One region of the Paenibacillus sp. FSL R5-0744 genome, then DNA from elsewhere that is predicted to be linked to it. Evidence: predicted binding sites of a transcription regulator. Region 1 holds the regulator's gene; the other holds the start of a gene.
What was found. Region 1 encodes NrdR, which represses ribonucleotide reductase genes. Its sites were predicted from a motif close to AACACNATATATNGTGTT; they were not measured.
Positions count from the first base shown of each region.

Region 2: nrdI (class Ib ribonucleoside-diphosphate reductase assembly flavoprotein NrdI) is a predicted target of NrdR. The motif match lies at 2,667-2,684, and genes of this name have one in related genera.

Region 1 is NZ_CP150228.1:2,105,446-2,113,207, reverse strand. It holds gene MKY19_RS09125 (S-layer homology domain-containing protein) at 1-2,126, opposite strand, end outside; gene MKY19_RS09120 (hypothetical protein) at 2,632-3,462, shown strand; gene MKY19_RS09115 (hypothetical protein) at 3,646-3,867, shown strand; tRNA gene MKY19_RS09110 (tRNA-Lys) at 4,384-4,456, opposite strand; tRNA gene MKY19_RS09105 (tRNA-Ala) at 4,467-4,542, opposite strand; gene nrdR (transcriptional regulator NrdR) at 4,702-5,178, opposite strand; gene MKY19_RS09095 (alpha/beta-type small acid-soluble spore protein) at 5,343-5,561, shown strand; gene MKY19_RS09090 (lytic transglycosylase domain-containing protein) at 5,641-6,204, opposite strand; gene coaE (dephospho-CoA kinase) at 6,201-6,797, opposite strand; gene MKY19_RS09080 (MntP/YtaF family protein) at 6,807-7,553, opposite strand; gene mutM (DNA-formamidopyrimidine glycosylase) at 7,681-7,762, opposite strand, start outside.
Region 2 is NZ_CP150228.1:1,557,137-1,564,898, reverse strand. It holds gene MKY19_RS06965 (hypothetical protein) at 697-987, opposite strand; gene MKY19_RS06960 (hypothetical protein) at 1,192-1,476, opposite strand; gene sigK (RNA polymerase sporulation sigma factor SigK) at 1,573-2,274, opposite strand; gene nrdI (class Ib ribonucleoside-diphosphate reductase assembly flavoprotein NrdI) at 2,756-3,115, shown strand; gene nrdE (class 1b ribonucleoside-diphosphate reductase subunit alpha) at 3,102-5,186, shown strand; gene nrdF (class 1b ribonucleoside-diphosphate reductase subunit beta) at 5,226-6,185, shown strand; gene MKY19_RS06935 (hypothetical protein) at 6,250-6,609, opposite strand; gene MKY19_RS06930 (SDR family NAD(P)-dependent oxidoreductase) at 7,077-7,762, opposite strand, start outside.

The DNA of each region.
Region 1 (7,762 bases):
GTCTGGAAGCTTGCAAAGTTCCGGTCGACGCGGTTGCCTCTCCACAGCTTCTCCGCCAACACTTGCATGGAAGGCAAGATACGCTGATGCGAGTCCGCCATGGAGACGCCCTTCTCTACAGACACGTCGTTCCAGAGCGCGAACATGCCGCCTTTTACCTGCGGGTGCCCATAAGGAAGCTTCGTCTCCAGCCAATCGTTAGGCTCCCACTCATTGTAAATAAAATCGTAATTCAAATAGTTGCGGTACAGTTGCGGAACGATATAGAGCAAGTTCGTGTTGGTATTGACAACGTCGTAGCCAAGCTTAATGGCCTGCAAGACACTTCCGTACGGCTCATACCAGATGTCCATCGTCGCATTGTTGCTGACTGGCGTCGTGCCGTCATATGCGGACAGACTGCCCCACAGACGAGCGCGCTTGCCTTTGCTGTTAATGTGGTTAAGGAGCATATCCGCGTACCTGCGGAACGCCTCCTTGTCGTCGCCGAAATATTCATCCGTGCCGACGTGCACGTCCGGGCCGACGAAGGTCGGATTGCTGCCGTCGAGATACTCGTCAAAGAGTTCTTTAATGAAGTCGAGCGTCTCCGGACGATTGATATCCAGCTGATTGTTGCTGCCCAACCTAGGGTCGTAAGCGATGAACGCGCCAGAATGGCCCGGTGTATCGATTTCCGGCACGACGTTTACGCCGTATTCCATCCCAAGCAGCTGCAGGTCTCTGAATTGCTGCTTCGTATAGAAGCCGTCCTTGCTCGTCACTCCCGGGAATTTCTCGCTCTCCAGACGGAAGTAACCGACATCGCCGACATCATCGTTCAGATGAATCTGGAACCGGTTCATCTTATAGTAGGACATTAACTTCACATAATCCCGCAAAAATTCGATCGTATAAAACTTGCGGCCCACATCGAGCATGAAGCCTCGATCCGCGTATTTCGGATAATCGCGCGATTGCCCCTTGGGCATCGTCTTATGATCGGCATCGTGGCCGAGCAGTTGAAGGATCGTTTTTGTGCCGAACATGACGCCCGTCTGATCGGAGCCAGCGACGGAAGTATATTCGCCGATATTCAGCTCATAGCCCTCTGTCCCCAATCCCGTTTGCGCGGCATCCAGCACCAAATAGATGTCTCCCTCTTGAGGCGAACCAACCGTAACCGTTAGCGGAAGCTTCGTTAAATCAAGCAAGTCCTTCCGCAAAATATTGGCCGTCCCCTGGAGAGCCGCTTCATCCTCCGCGCGAATGACGATATTGGATTTATCCGTCAAGCGGAACTCGCCGGTTGTGCCCAGCCACTCACGCAAAGAAGGAATGACTCGCGGCTCCGGGTTCCGATCGCTCGTCTGCTCGTAGAGACCGGGTACGGTGACTAGCGCATTATCCGCTAACAGATATGTCGGATCGCTGTCGCTCTCGATTTGCAGCAGCAGCTGAACCTGAGTATCCACAAGCGGCGCATGAATATTGCCCTGCTCGTCGATCACCGGCAAGCTGTCCGTGTTCACCAGTGTCAGCGTATAACCATCCGGTACAGCGGGCAGGTTCAGCTGAGTGTCTCCCTCGGAGACGACGATGCTGTTTTTGACCGCATCCATCATAGGCGGCAACAGCGGTTTGCCCTTGTATACCTCGAATTCCCAGAAGGAGTATCCGTAATAGATATCCTCAATTGGACGTCGCGTTACTCCTTGGAACTTAACGTATTGCGCCAATGTCGGCTCAAAATCGATCGTATCCTCGACTGGTCCGCGGGCGACGAGCACGCGGTTGTCCGCGAATACGTTCCTCCAGGTTACCGCATCGTCAGACACAAGAACTTGATATTGTTCCGCCGGAGTCTGCCAGTTGATGATTACTCTTCCAATTTCTACAGGCTCGCCCAGATCAACGTAGAACCACTGGTCATCCGTTCTTTCCGAAGACCAGCGGCTTGCATCCCGATTGCCACCGTCGACCGCTTTCTCAGGCCCGAAAAAGTCTACTTCGTTCGACGACGAATAAGCCGTCTTTCCTAAAGCCAGATTACCTGTTGCGGCGTCGGACTTCTCCGATGAAACGGCAACTAAAATGAAAGCGGTAACAAAAAACACTAAAAAAATATTCCTATACCGTAAACGCACTAAGATCCCCCCCGTTGTTTATTAGCTCGAATTTTACTCCAGCTTACCGCATGACCCTCCATGCTCAACTGCTGCAGCAATTTTATTATAAGTAGGGGCATTCGTTTCATCGATATACTTGTCTTTACAATACATATACAAATGTGGACATTCGGCCTTCTAAGGTGAATCAAGCATGCCAACATTTCTGTCATATCTCATGCTAATTAATAGTACAAAATCGTGATCCTTTCGAAGAGTAGTGAAAAAGAAAAAAAGCCATTTCAGTAGAATTGGCTTTTCTTCATGTTATGGAAATAGAGCCTAGGGGGATACGCTACGCCCTGCACATTCTCCGTCTACCCGTCACGGGAGTCTAAAACGACTAGACCCATGAACAAATCTTGGCATTTGATGTGGAATTAAGGGGAATCGTCCTAGGCTTTAAGCCCTATTCAGGGCCCGCCGATCTTATAGGATAATATAGAAAATGTATCCACTTGAATAGGGATGGGAGTGATTCCTCTTGTTACAATTAAACAGCGAACTGTGGGGCAAGCTAACCGGTCCTTACGAGTCGGGCGAAATGGTACCTGAACTGTTGGAGCGTCTGATGCTTGATTTCGATAAAGAAGTTTTCGACGAGCTATTCCAGGAGCACTTATATCACCAAAATACGATCTATACTGTCACTTACGCGGCAGTACCTTATCTGGCCAAACTTGCTCTCGCATCAAAAAATATGGAAGTGCGCCATGAAATCTACATCACTTGCGGGATTATCGAGTCGTGCCATGACAAAACAAGATCTGAGCCGTATCCCTCGGATTGGAACGAACTCGCTGCTGAAGCGGGAAATGAGGTTTGCGCGGAGATGTACCAATCTTACTTAAAAGCGATAACGGAGCTTGCTTCGCTTGTTGCAGAGATGTTGGCCTACGCCAAACAAGAAATAAGCAGCGATACCGAAAAAAGATATGTTCTCATTGCCGACGCGGCTTATCGGGAATCCCAGAGCGTGGCAAACATGTTTCTGAATTTTACGGCTGGCGACGAATATGTGGCCGTTTGCGGAGCATGTAATCAAGAGGCTTACTTGTGGCCGAGCGGAGAAGGCGGTCGTATACAAGCATTCGCGGAAGATCCGGTATTCGAACCCCTTCAGGCAGCACAAGAGGTTACTCCCGTTGAGGCATTCGTTGAAGCGGAACATCAAATACTGGCGGAGCGAGCCGATCAGCTGGGCGATTCCTCTTTTTTGAACCAATTGCCGTATTTGGCCGGGGAAATGAATTGTCCTTCATGCGGCGCCAGAATGCAGGTTTGGCCTAGTTTGCTTTCGACTTTTGGAGGGTAATAAACAGGAACTGGATATCGCATCCATTTCTATGTTTGGGGGGAATGACTTATCAGTGTTTCTATTTATTACACATGCACGAGGGAATACGTCCTAACAGAAAGCGAACAACAAGCAATCACAGCCATTGTCCAACGTTATGATCAGGATTTTGAAGGGAAAGACCGGGCGGAGTCTTTCACAGTGTACAAATTCGATTCGTCCAGATCAACGGAGATCTTTGCTGGCGCTACCAAGCTGTCCATGACGGATCAGATTGAAGATTTGCTGAACGATTTATTTCATTGGTTGAAATGTTTGACCGAGATACGTAGAAAAGTAGACGGTGGTGAATGGCATGTTCACCTGGATGATATCGATGCCGTGTGGGATGATGAATTAGGCTGGAAAATGCCTGAAAACTGATTTCCATAATGAATGCCATGCACTTGCTTGCCAGCATTCAAATCATAATCATTACCTTTTAGACTACTTACACTTGAAGTCGCTAAAAACGAGCTAATGTTCAATTTTAACGTCAGTTCTACTGAATCTCGGTAAACCCTAACACACTCAATGATCGTACTAAGCATCATTTTCTTTTTAGCAGTAGAAGCTTTCTTAAATACCTCGCGCCAAACAGGAATATAGGTCTGGAGAGCCTGCATTTCAACTTGTTCTACCTTTTTAGCATTGAGCTTCTGAATTACCTCAAAAAGAAATAGACCGCCCTAGTCCAAAGGATGCGGTCTATTTCTGCCCGTAATACCTGAAAGCCGCCGCCCTTAAAAGCGGCTATTGCACTGGGAGCCGTGTTTCCGCACGGCTCTCTTTGCATTGTACGATTTATCTACCCAAACTATACCACGATCAAAACCAAATAAATCGTCACTCCGCTTCCTGAACAACAAAAAAAACGGCATTTCTGCCGTTTTTTTAGGATGGACTCTCAGGGGCTCGAACCCTGGACAAATAGATTAAGAGTCTACTGCTCTACCAACTGAGCTAAGAGTCCATATGAAGTTTGGTGGAGCCAAGGGGGATCGAACCCCTGACCTCATCGCTGCCAGCGATGCGCTCTCCCAGCTGAGCTATGGCCCCAAACGTAATTTTCAGATGTATGTAATCACACATTCTAAAATTCAGTTCGGTGTATTTAAGTCATTCTGACAAATCCAAGCGCCGTAGGCGACTCCTATATAATATAAAAAATCGCCTTCGCTGTCAACACTTTTTTTAGTCATTAGACTAGCCACAACTCTACAATCTGTCCAGATCCCCAGTGCTCTTAGATAGCAGACCCTTCAGTTCCTTCATAAACATGTTAATGTCCTTAAACTGGCGGTATACGGAAGCAAAGCGAACGTAGGCGACTTCATCTACTGGATAGAGCTGCTCCATAACCAACTCACCGATCTGTTGGCTCTCCACCTCAGCTACGGCGATACCGCGTAGGGATTTCTCTACCTCAGATACGATCTTCTCTAGACGTTCTACAGAGACGGGGCGTTTCTCGCAAGCACGGATAAGACCACGCAGTATTTTATCACGGCTGAACTCCTCGCGGCTGCCGTCTTTTTTGATCACGATTAACGGTGTTTCCTCGATCATTTCAAAGGTTGTAAACCGTTTGCTGCAACGCTCACATTCACGCCTGCGGCGGATGGACTTATTCTCATTCGCTGGTCGCGAGTCGAGCACTTTAGTATTTGTGTGATCGCAGTAAGGGCATTTCATAAGCTTCATCACTTCCTATTACATAATGTTTTTAGTCCCGGTATGTTAAACATCCGGCTTTTAAATGGCTAATTCATTTTTTCCAGAAATCACCGTTTTTTTATTGTAATGATTATGGCAAGTCCGGCACATAATACAGTTACCAACAGAGGAGGTGAACAGCAATGAGCCAAAACAACAGCTCCAATAACCTTGTAGCTCCAAATTCCCGTGGTGCTTTGGAACAACTTAAATATGAAGTTGCCCAAGAACTCGGAATCACGCTTTCCCCAGATGGTTACCAAGGCAATAAAACTTCTTATGAAAATGGTTCGATCGGTGGTTACATCACTAAACGTCTTGTAACCCTGGCAGAACAACAATTGGCAGGTCAATACAAATAACCTGTCCACATAAGCTTACTGAAGAAGTATTAAACGATCGCAAGATCGTTTAATGCTTCTTTTTATACATAACACGGTTTTAGAATTCGTTGTAAATATCCGTGTACTGATCATAGTAATAGTTGACGCGCTGTACATAATGGCGGGTTTCACCAAACGGAATATCCTTAATCGTAGCATCCGTTCCATCCCAGATCCCCTCATCCAGCCATTTTTGAACTTTACCCGGTCCAGCATTATATGCAGCGATAACCGCTGTAGGTTTACCTTCGAATTGACGGGATAATGTTGAAAGATACCAGGTACCTAATTCAATATTTGCTGATGGTTCATGCTTTAGCTCCTCCATAGAAACATCAGGAAGCTTGGCCTTTTCAAGGGCCCATTTGGCGGTATCCGGCATAAGCTGCATTAAACCTATAGCACCTTTTCTGGATTCTCGTCCAGTTTTGAAGTTCGTTTCCACTCGGATAATCGAAGCCACTAGAAATGGGTCAATATCGTACCTAACGCTGTGCTTACGGATCTCATCTTTATAATGGATCGGATAAAACCAGGACATCCAGTTCGTACTCAGAAACAATATCGCAGTAAAACCAATGAATAACAGAAGAAGGACTCTTTTTTTACGTAACCATTTCATGATAAGCCCAGCCTGTCCCAAAGAACAGCAACCTGTTGCTCAGTGTGCGCAAGTTCGCCACTGTTGTCAATGATATAGTCCGCTTTGTTACGCTTCGCTTCAATATCCATCTGTGCATTTAAGCGTGCTTCTGCTTGTTCTATAGAAAGTCCGTTACGTTCCATTAATCGAGCGATTTGCACTTCACGAGGCACGTAGACCACCAGTATTTCATGGAACATGTTCTCGAGTCCTGATTCGAAAAGAAGAGGGATATCCACAATTGTTAACTTCTTTGGATCTTCTTCCTCCATGCTGTTCATACGTTCTTTAATCTCCCGCCGGATTGCGGGATGCGTCAGATTGTTCAGGGCTTGCAGGGCCGCCGGGTCTTGAAATACAATGTCCCCCAGCTTGCCCCTATTCAGTGTGCCATCCGAAGAGAGGATCTCGCTTCCGAATTGTTTCACAGCCGCAGCCAGCACCTCATGACCGGGGAGCATAACTTCTCTGGCGATCACATCCGCGTCAACCAGCCTCGCTCCCTTGCTCACAAGCAGTGCGGACACCGTGCTTTTTCCGGATGCAATGCCTCCGGTTAAGCCAATAATCATGTACTCACCTCATAATAGCTTCAGTATTCCCATTGTAATTAATAATAACGCGGGTAGTGCAGCAGCATGCTTCATCCAGTAGTTCCCGGCGAATCTTAATCCAGTCTTCATGCCCAGCAATAGAAATGTACCACTAAACAGAGCAATTGTAAGTGATGTCCATATCGGATTGAACCCCAGCAATGCTGCGCCAAGTCCAGCTCCAAAAGCATCTAGAGAGAGGGCAATCCCGAGCAGCATAGCCTCCATCGAAGAAATACTCCCGGAATCATCCATATCTGCAGAAGACGGAGTACGTAAGATCTGTACAACAATCCCCAATCGTCGTAACTCAAGGGAAAAGACAGCCGACTTTGCCTGCTCAGGAGCCATGGTAACCTGTTCTACAACATCTTCAGTATCAACAGCTACCTCTGCCCGAGCTTCTGTGGATAGCACATTTTCTTCACTACCTACTTTACGCTCACCTGTCTGTTCCTTCTCTTTCTGCATTAACATCTGGACGAGCGACCAGCACCCCATTAGCACGAGTATAACAGCGCCAACCTCAGAAGCTGCATGTGGAGACACTACCTTAGCAAGCAGAACACCCACTTGCATAGATACACAGATAACTACCCCCGAACAAAGCGAGATAATCAGAATGGAGAGCAATGGTATTTTCATTTTACGCAGTCCATATGTAATACCAACGCCAAAACCATCCAAACTCAAAGCAAAAGCCAGTAATATTAGTGAAAAAAATGGGCTGAGCACCCGCAATCCCTCCTGTGAAGAACCGGAACACTGAAGAATACACTTCATTCAGCTTCCGTTCTCTATTAAGCATTCTTCACACAGTATATGGGCGGGACAAGTAGTGGGTGCCAACCTAATTACTTCTTCAGTTTTCAACCTTACGCTGACAGCTTGGACAATAATGCGTGCCGCGGCCACCTACAACCGTTTTCTCAATCATCGTTCCA
Region 2 (7,762 bases), 550 kb from region 1:
AAGCGTTGTCCATATTCGGTTACCCATAGACTCCGCTCCTGAAATGAGCCTAAATACTGATCATCACTTTTTGTCAGAGGAAGGGTAGTTTCTCTTTATCTACTTTGGCCCAAATTCTAGAAGTATTTTGAATATCAACACCTATCCATTTCAAAATGGAACGTCCTTCTTTATCACATGGAAAGGTACCTCTGAGTTCAAATTCATTACCTCAGCGGTAAATAAAATCATTTAAAAAGCTTCTTCAAGTTCGAATATTACCGGCTCTAAACCTCCTTTACTAGAGCAAAATTGTAGTTAATGATAAGACACTCTGGTGTTTTCTCAGCTATATTCAATTGTTCTGTCAATTCCAAGTAGTAAATCCAATTAAGAAGCCTTGAGTTTGACACACATATCCCGTCTGATCAATCGGGTATAGAAAGATGGTATTTAAATCCAACTTGACATTCATCGGATTAATTGAAAAGAGAATGATCTCTTATAATTCCCATTCTATATTGGCTTAACTCACCGATATCATGACTATTTTCACTTGGCTTGTAGAAGTAAAAAGGGATTCTCTTAATAAAGACTTCAATTCGTTAATCTCCCCATACCAGAATATTCAAATACTTAACACGATACTTCCACAACTATCTATATATTATCTTGGGGGCCCCTATGGGAATGGTTATCTGCATTCTATCCCTCAATTCAAGGCTTATCTTTCAGATTTGATTTTATTCGATTTTTCAAATGACCTATAAAAATCTGACCAGGTTCAGAAGGATCAAATTTCTTGATAACAGCTTTATGAATTAAATCGATTTCTTTTGCGAAATTGTGAGCATTTGGTCCAAAACCCCAGCTCCTCTTTAATGGTCTATAGTATTTGATTAGAATTTTCGTAGCCTCATCGTCCTCATATCCCAGAAGTGTAAGTTCACGAATCACGTCTTTAATGTAGGGTTTATCCATCATATGTCTACTCGTTGGATTGTTCATGCATTTACCTCCAAGATCCCATCTATTAGTTAGTGACTCAAAAATATATTTTCATCATATCCATATTATTACTACATCATTTCAACTCTTGTAGAAATAAGTCTTGCGACAATTATTACTACTCTTTTTTTTGCTAGCGATCATTTTAGAGTTATCTATTTAGAAGCTTATTCCTACATTCAAAACATATATTAAATCTTGTCATCATTTAAAGTATTCTTCTGAACACCAATTTATCTTTATTTCTCTACTTTTTTCATGAATTTTTATTAACTGATTTAGAACAAAAATTCGTTGAACTATATCTTCAGCTATAAAAAACTGCCTCTTAAAATAATTAAGTTGCTTCTGATATGGACCTTGATGCTTTTCATTGTTCTCATATACATGTAACAATTGAATATGGAGATCATATATTTCTTTGTATGTCATAAAACAACCCTCAGCAGTTACAAAGTTAATTTTCTGAATATGCTTTTTTATGTTCATTTAGCCCAACTAATTAATTAACAAAAAAGCAACTCCCCTGTTGGAAAGTCGCTTCTAAAATACTCTATAGTGAATCTTTAGTTATTATCTTAGATCCTACCGCTTCGCCTTATAAAACTCATGATACAACTTCATCAGCGCCCTTTTCTCTATCCGCGAAACATAACTCCGCGAGATCCCTAACTCCTTAGCAATTTCCCGCTGTGTCCTCTCTTCTCCACCTGTATCCAATCCAAACCGCCCCACGACAACTTCCTTTTCCCGATCATCCAGTATATCGAGATTACGATAAATCTTACTCTTTTCGATCTTAAGATCCACTTCTTTAATGACATCATCCGCCTCGGAGCCAAGGATATCGATAAGTGTAATTTCATTACCTTCCTTGTCTGTCCCAATTGGATCGTGCAGGGACACGTCTTTCCGCGTTTTCTTCAATGATCTTAAATGCATCAGAATTTCATTTTCAATACAACGAGCCGCAAATGTGGCCAGTTTTGTCCCTTTGTTCGGGCGGTAGCTCTCGATAGCTTTAATCAAGCCGATGGTGCCGATGGAGATTAAATCCTCCATGTCTTCTCCGGTGTTATCGAATTTTTTTACTATATGGGCGACAAGTCTCAAATTGTGCTCGATAAGCAAATTTCGGGCTTTAGCATCCCCTTCAGCCATCATGCCTAAGTATTTGCTTTCCTCCTGCTCCGAGAGCGGCTGTGGAAATGCGTTGTTCCTTACGTAGGATACCAGCAACGTCAGTTCTTTGATTAGCAACGCGATCGTACTTAAGAATCCAGGCAACTTGGCGACACCTCCCGCACTTGTACAATGAAACCGATCTGTTAGCCTTACGGGTTCATGGTCATCTTATTGTATGTGGGTAGATGCCTAGAAGTGCATGTACGGGGGAAATTGTACAAACCCATTGTTAGTCTCTCCGCTTTAGCTTCATTAATGATCTCATCCATCTGCTCCCAGTTCTGCTCAACGGAGTGACGCTAGTTTGTCATGATAAAAAAGATGCAGCAAGATCCAGCACGAAAAACAGTACAGCTGCCTTAGCAAACCGCTCCAGCCTGCGTATTTCCGGGATATCAACACTTTAATAGAGCGTTTACTAGACCGATTTTCAACTAGTTAGGAAGCACTTTTCATGTTGACTTTTCAACATATAGTGATTAAAATAAACAACGCACACTAAATATAGTATGCATATGATTTTCCAGTATTTATAGCTTATCTATTCAATCTTTACAGTAATATATACAGGGGGAGAGACTCCATGCTAGTCGCATACGATTCAAAAACCGGAAACGTCAAACGCTTCATTGGTAAGCTTAAGCTGCCAGCTGTGCAGATTGAAGAGCATATGACCATTGACGAGCCCTATGTGCTTATTACATATACCACCGGCTTTGGACAGATTCCAGAGAAGGTGTCTACTTTCTTGAAGAACAATTATTCCAATTTGAAAGGCATCGCCGCCAGCGGCAACAAGAACTGGGGCGAGCTGTTCGCGCATAGCGCAGACTTGATTGCAGATCGGTACAATGTACCAGTTATCGGTAAATTTGAGCTATCGGGCACATTTGGTGATGTGGAACGAATTAAACAGGAGGTGAGCCGAGTTGCGGCATATTGAACTAAACAACATGTTGATGAAGAGAGACGAAAGTGGTTTCTTTCAATTGGATAAAGACCTTGAGGCAGTAGCCGAATTTATGCGGGATGTAGAACGGCGGAGCTTGGTTTTTGAGAATACAAAAGCCAAGGTTGATTATATGATTGAACAGGATTTCTACGAAAATTTTTACGAACAGTACAGCTTGGCTGAGATTGAAGATGTCTACCAAATTACCCATTCTTACAACTTCAGCTTTCCATCCTATATGGCTGCTTCGAAGTTCTATACGGATTACGCTGTAAAAAGCAATGACCGCAAGCAATATCTGGAGCATTATCCGGACCGTGTGGCGGCAGTTGCCCTTCACCTAGGACGCGGGAACGCCGCTTCTGCTGGCATGCTTGCCCGTTCGATGATGGAGCAGCGTCTGCAGCCAGCGACCCCAACCTTCTTAAACGCCGGCAAGAGTCGTCGCGGTGAGCTTGTCTCCTGCTTCCTTATCGAAATGGACGACTCGCTTAATTCGATCAACTATGTGCTCAACACCTGCATGCAGCTCTCGAAGATCGGCGGTGGCGTGGCTGTCAACCTGTCCAAGCTTCGTTCCCGCGGAGAGACAATCAAGGGTGTCGAGGATGCGGCTAAGGGCATTATACCTGTGCTCAAGCTGATGGAGGACGGCTTCTCCTATGCTGACCAGATGGGTCAACGTAAAGGTTCTGGAGCCGCCTACTACAATATTTTTGGATGGGATGTTCTTGAATTTCTCGACAGTAAGAAGATCAACGCCGACGAAAAAACAAGACTCAAAACCCTGTCCATCGGCCTGATCATTCCGAATCGCTTCTATAAGCTGGCGAAGGACAATGAACCGCTCCATGTATTTGCCCCTTACAGTGTGTACAAGGCTTATGGCACACATCTTGATGACATGGATTTGGATGAAATGTATGATAAGCTGCTAGCCGATCCACGTGTCAAAAAGAGAAAGGCCATGAGCGCACGGGATATGCTGACCAAAATCGCCATGATCCAGCTGGAATCTGGCTATCCATATATTATGAACAAGAGCAACGCCAATGAGGCCCATGCCCTGAAAAACGTCGGACAGATCAAAATGTCCAACCTCTGCACAGAAATCTTCCAGCTGCAGGAGACCTCAGAAATTGCTGACTACGGACAGGAAGATACCATCCGCCGTGATGTAAGCTGCAATCTGGCTTCCTTGAACATTGTCAACGTGATGGAGCATGGCAAAATCCGTGAATCGGTACATGAAGGCATGATCGCCTTGACTGCAGTCAGCGATATGACCAGCATCTCTAATGCCCCAGGCGTAGCCAAAGCTAACAAAGAGATGCACTCCGTCGGTCTCGGCGTCATGAATCTGCACGGCTATCTGGCCAAGAACAAGATCGCTTATGAAAGCGAACAGGCTCGCGATTTTGCCCGGACCTTCTTCATGACCATGAACTACCATTCACTGGAGAAAAGCATGGAGATCGCTGCTGCAACCGGCCGGTCTTTCCATGGATTTGAGGCTTCTGATTATGCTACAGGAGCTTATTTTGAGCGTTACCTGACTACGGATTACCGCCCTGTAACGCCAAGAGTACAAGAGTTGTTCGGAGATATTTTCATCCCATCCCCTACGGACTGGGAACAACTGCGGGATGCAGTAAAAGCAAATGGCTTGTACCATGCTTACCGTTTAGCAATTGCGCCGACAGCCAGCATTTCCTATATTCAAAATGCTACTTCAAGCGTTATGCCTATTGTAGAGCAGATTGAGACACGGACTTATGCTAATTCAACGACTTACTATCCGATGCCGTACCTGCGTCCAGACAATGTATTTTTCTATAAATCGGCTTACCAAATGGATCAGTTCAAGGTGATCGATTTGATCGCGGAAATTCAGCCCCATATCGACCAGGGCATCTCGACCGTTCTGCATGTGAACAGTGATGTCTCAACCAGAGAACTGGCCCGTTCCTATCTGTACGCGGCGCATAAAGGCCTGAAGTCGCTGTATTACACCCGGACCAAAAAGCTGTCTGTTGAGGAATGCCTCACCTGCTCGATCTAACTGGAAGGCTATAGCCGCAGAAAAGGAGATTGCCATATTATGACCGCTATCCAAGCCGTTAACTGGAACCGTCCTGACGACGATTTCTCATTGATGTTCTGGAATCAGAACATTATGCAATTCTGGACGGACGATGAAATTCCATTATCCGATGATAAAATGTCCTGGCTCACGCTCAGTGAGCAAGAAAAGGACTCCTATATGAAGGTACTCGGCGGACTCACACTGCTGGATACGATTCAAGGCGGAGTAGGTATGCCGCAGATTATGGAGCATGTCGAAGGTCTTCAGCGCAAGGCTGTGCTTGGCTTTATGGGCATGATGGAACAGATTCACGCCAAATCGTACAGTAGCATTTTCACCACTTTGTCCTCCACAGAGGAGATTGACAGTGTGTTCCGCTGGGTTGAAGAGAACCCTTATCTGCAGTTCAAGGCAGAGACCATATCACAATATTACAAAAAAATAGATTCACCCAAAGATCTGTACCTTGCCATGGCAGCCTCAGTGCTGCTCGAGAGCTACTTGTTCTACAGTGGCTTCTTCTACCCGCTTTATCTAGCTGGCCAAGGCAAAATGACATGCAGCGGTGAGATCATCGACCTTATTCTGCGCGATGAGAGCATCCATGGCGTATATGTCGGTGTGCTGGCGCAGGAGATCTTTGATGGGCTACCAGATGACGAGCAGCGTGAGCTACACCAGAAGCTGGTAGACCTCCTTACACTGCTACATGAGAATGAAGAACGTTATACCGAGCAGATCTACGCTCCCATCGGACTGGTGGACGAGGTCAAGACCTTCCTTAGATACAATGCTAACAAAGCCATGATGAATCTGGGGCATGATCCGCTATTCGACGAGGAAGAGATCAACCCGATTGTTCAGAATGGCATCAGTACCCACACCAAGCAGCATGATTTCTTCTCGAAAAAAGGTAACGGATACGTCCGGGCGCTTAACGTGGAACCGCTGAAAGATGAAGATTTTCAATTTTAAATATAGATAAAGCAAAAAAGTGCGGAGAAAATTCTCCGCACTTTTTGCTAACTGTAAGATTAGATTATTGCAAGCTTTTCAGGTATGTTCTAGCTTCTTCGTAGGTATCGTAAGCATCTGCAAAATCTCTACCAAAAATACGTTTCAATTGCATCTTCCAAATTGGGTTTTTAGTTACATAAGCCCATCCTGCTTGACCAGCTTCACTCGCCATCGCACCAGTAGGGGCTAGCATAGCTGCAACCTCAGGAGTAAGTACACTTTTAGAATCAGTTACATCAGTTGTTCCTGTAAATTTAGGTTTAACAAGCTTCATGATATTTTCAAAATCTTTCAGGTATCCTGGAACATCTTCAGCTGAAAAATCAATAGATACTACATCGATATGGTTCTCATTTTGGTTGTACTTAATTGTGTATGACATAATTATTTTTCCTCCAAGTTTTAACGTTATTTTTTAATAATAGAGATGAAATGTATGTAACTTCACAGACAAAAAATACCCGCCCCAGGCTTTTTCAGGGCGACGACATCTACTTCCTGTATCGTTTTTATAACAACACCCTTTCTAGAATATTAACTAATACATATTACCTATATTATTATCGACAAATTTCTTTTTTTATTTATATTAAAATACAAATTTCTACAAATTCCAACATATCCATGGTCATATTTTCCTTAATTCATTCATTTTTGTGTATCTGCTATCTCTTGCAGCCATTCAATTTGCCAAAATACGAAGAATCTATTTTTTTTAGACAACTAAAAAAGGCTTTGCGTGCGACTTCCGATTCCAATCCAGTCATCCTTCAGATTTTTGGAATCAGAATACGCCGCAAAGCCTTCAATACTATATATTAGTTGTTATATAAGTAAATCAATCCGTGATTACTTTGTTGCGGAATAGCCCCCGTCAATCACATGTGCTGTACCTGTAATAAACGAAGCCTCATCACTTAGTAGGAAGCATGCAAACGCAGCTACTTCCTCAGGCGTACCGTATCTACCCAGAGCCGTTCCAGAAGCGATAAGAGATTGAAGCATCTCTACATCATCAGACAACAGCTTTTCATATCTGTTCATGGTTGGTGTAGGGATAGGTCCTGGGCAAAGGGCATTTACTCTAATGTTACGGTGACCCACTTCTTTGGCAACCGATTTAGTCATCCCCACAATAGCATGTTTACTTGCTGAATAAGCTGCATCATTGGCCATCCCGATAAAAATACCATGCAAAGAGGAGCAGTTTAGAACGGAAGCTCCAGATTTCATATGAGGTAATGTATAATGCAACATGTAGAATTGGCTAGTGAGATTTGTCTGAATCACTTTTTGAAACAACAACGGATCATAGTCTATAACATCCGTATTGTCTCCTGTAATTGCTGAGTTATTATATAGGCAATCAATTTTTCCATAAGCTGCTAATGTTTGATCTACGATATTTTTGCAGTCTGCTTCGAGAGAAACATCTGACCGAACAAACATCGCTTCCCCACCTAGAGCCTTAATTTCCTCAACTGTGTTAGCGCCGGCATCTGATCGATTGGCAACTACTACAATACCGCCCTCTC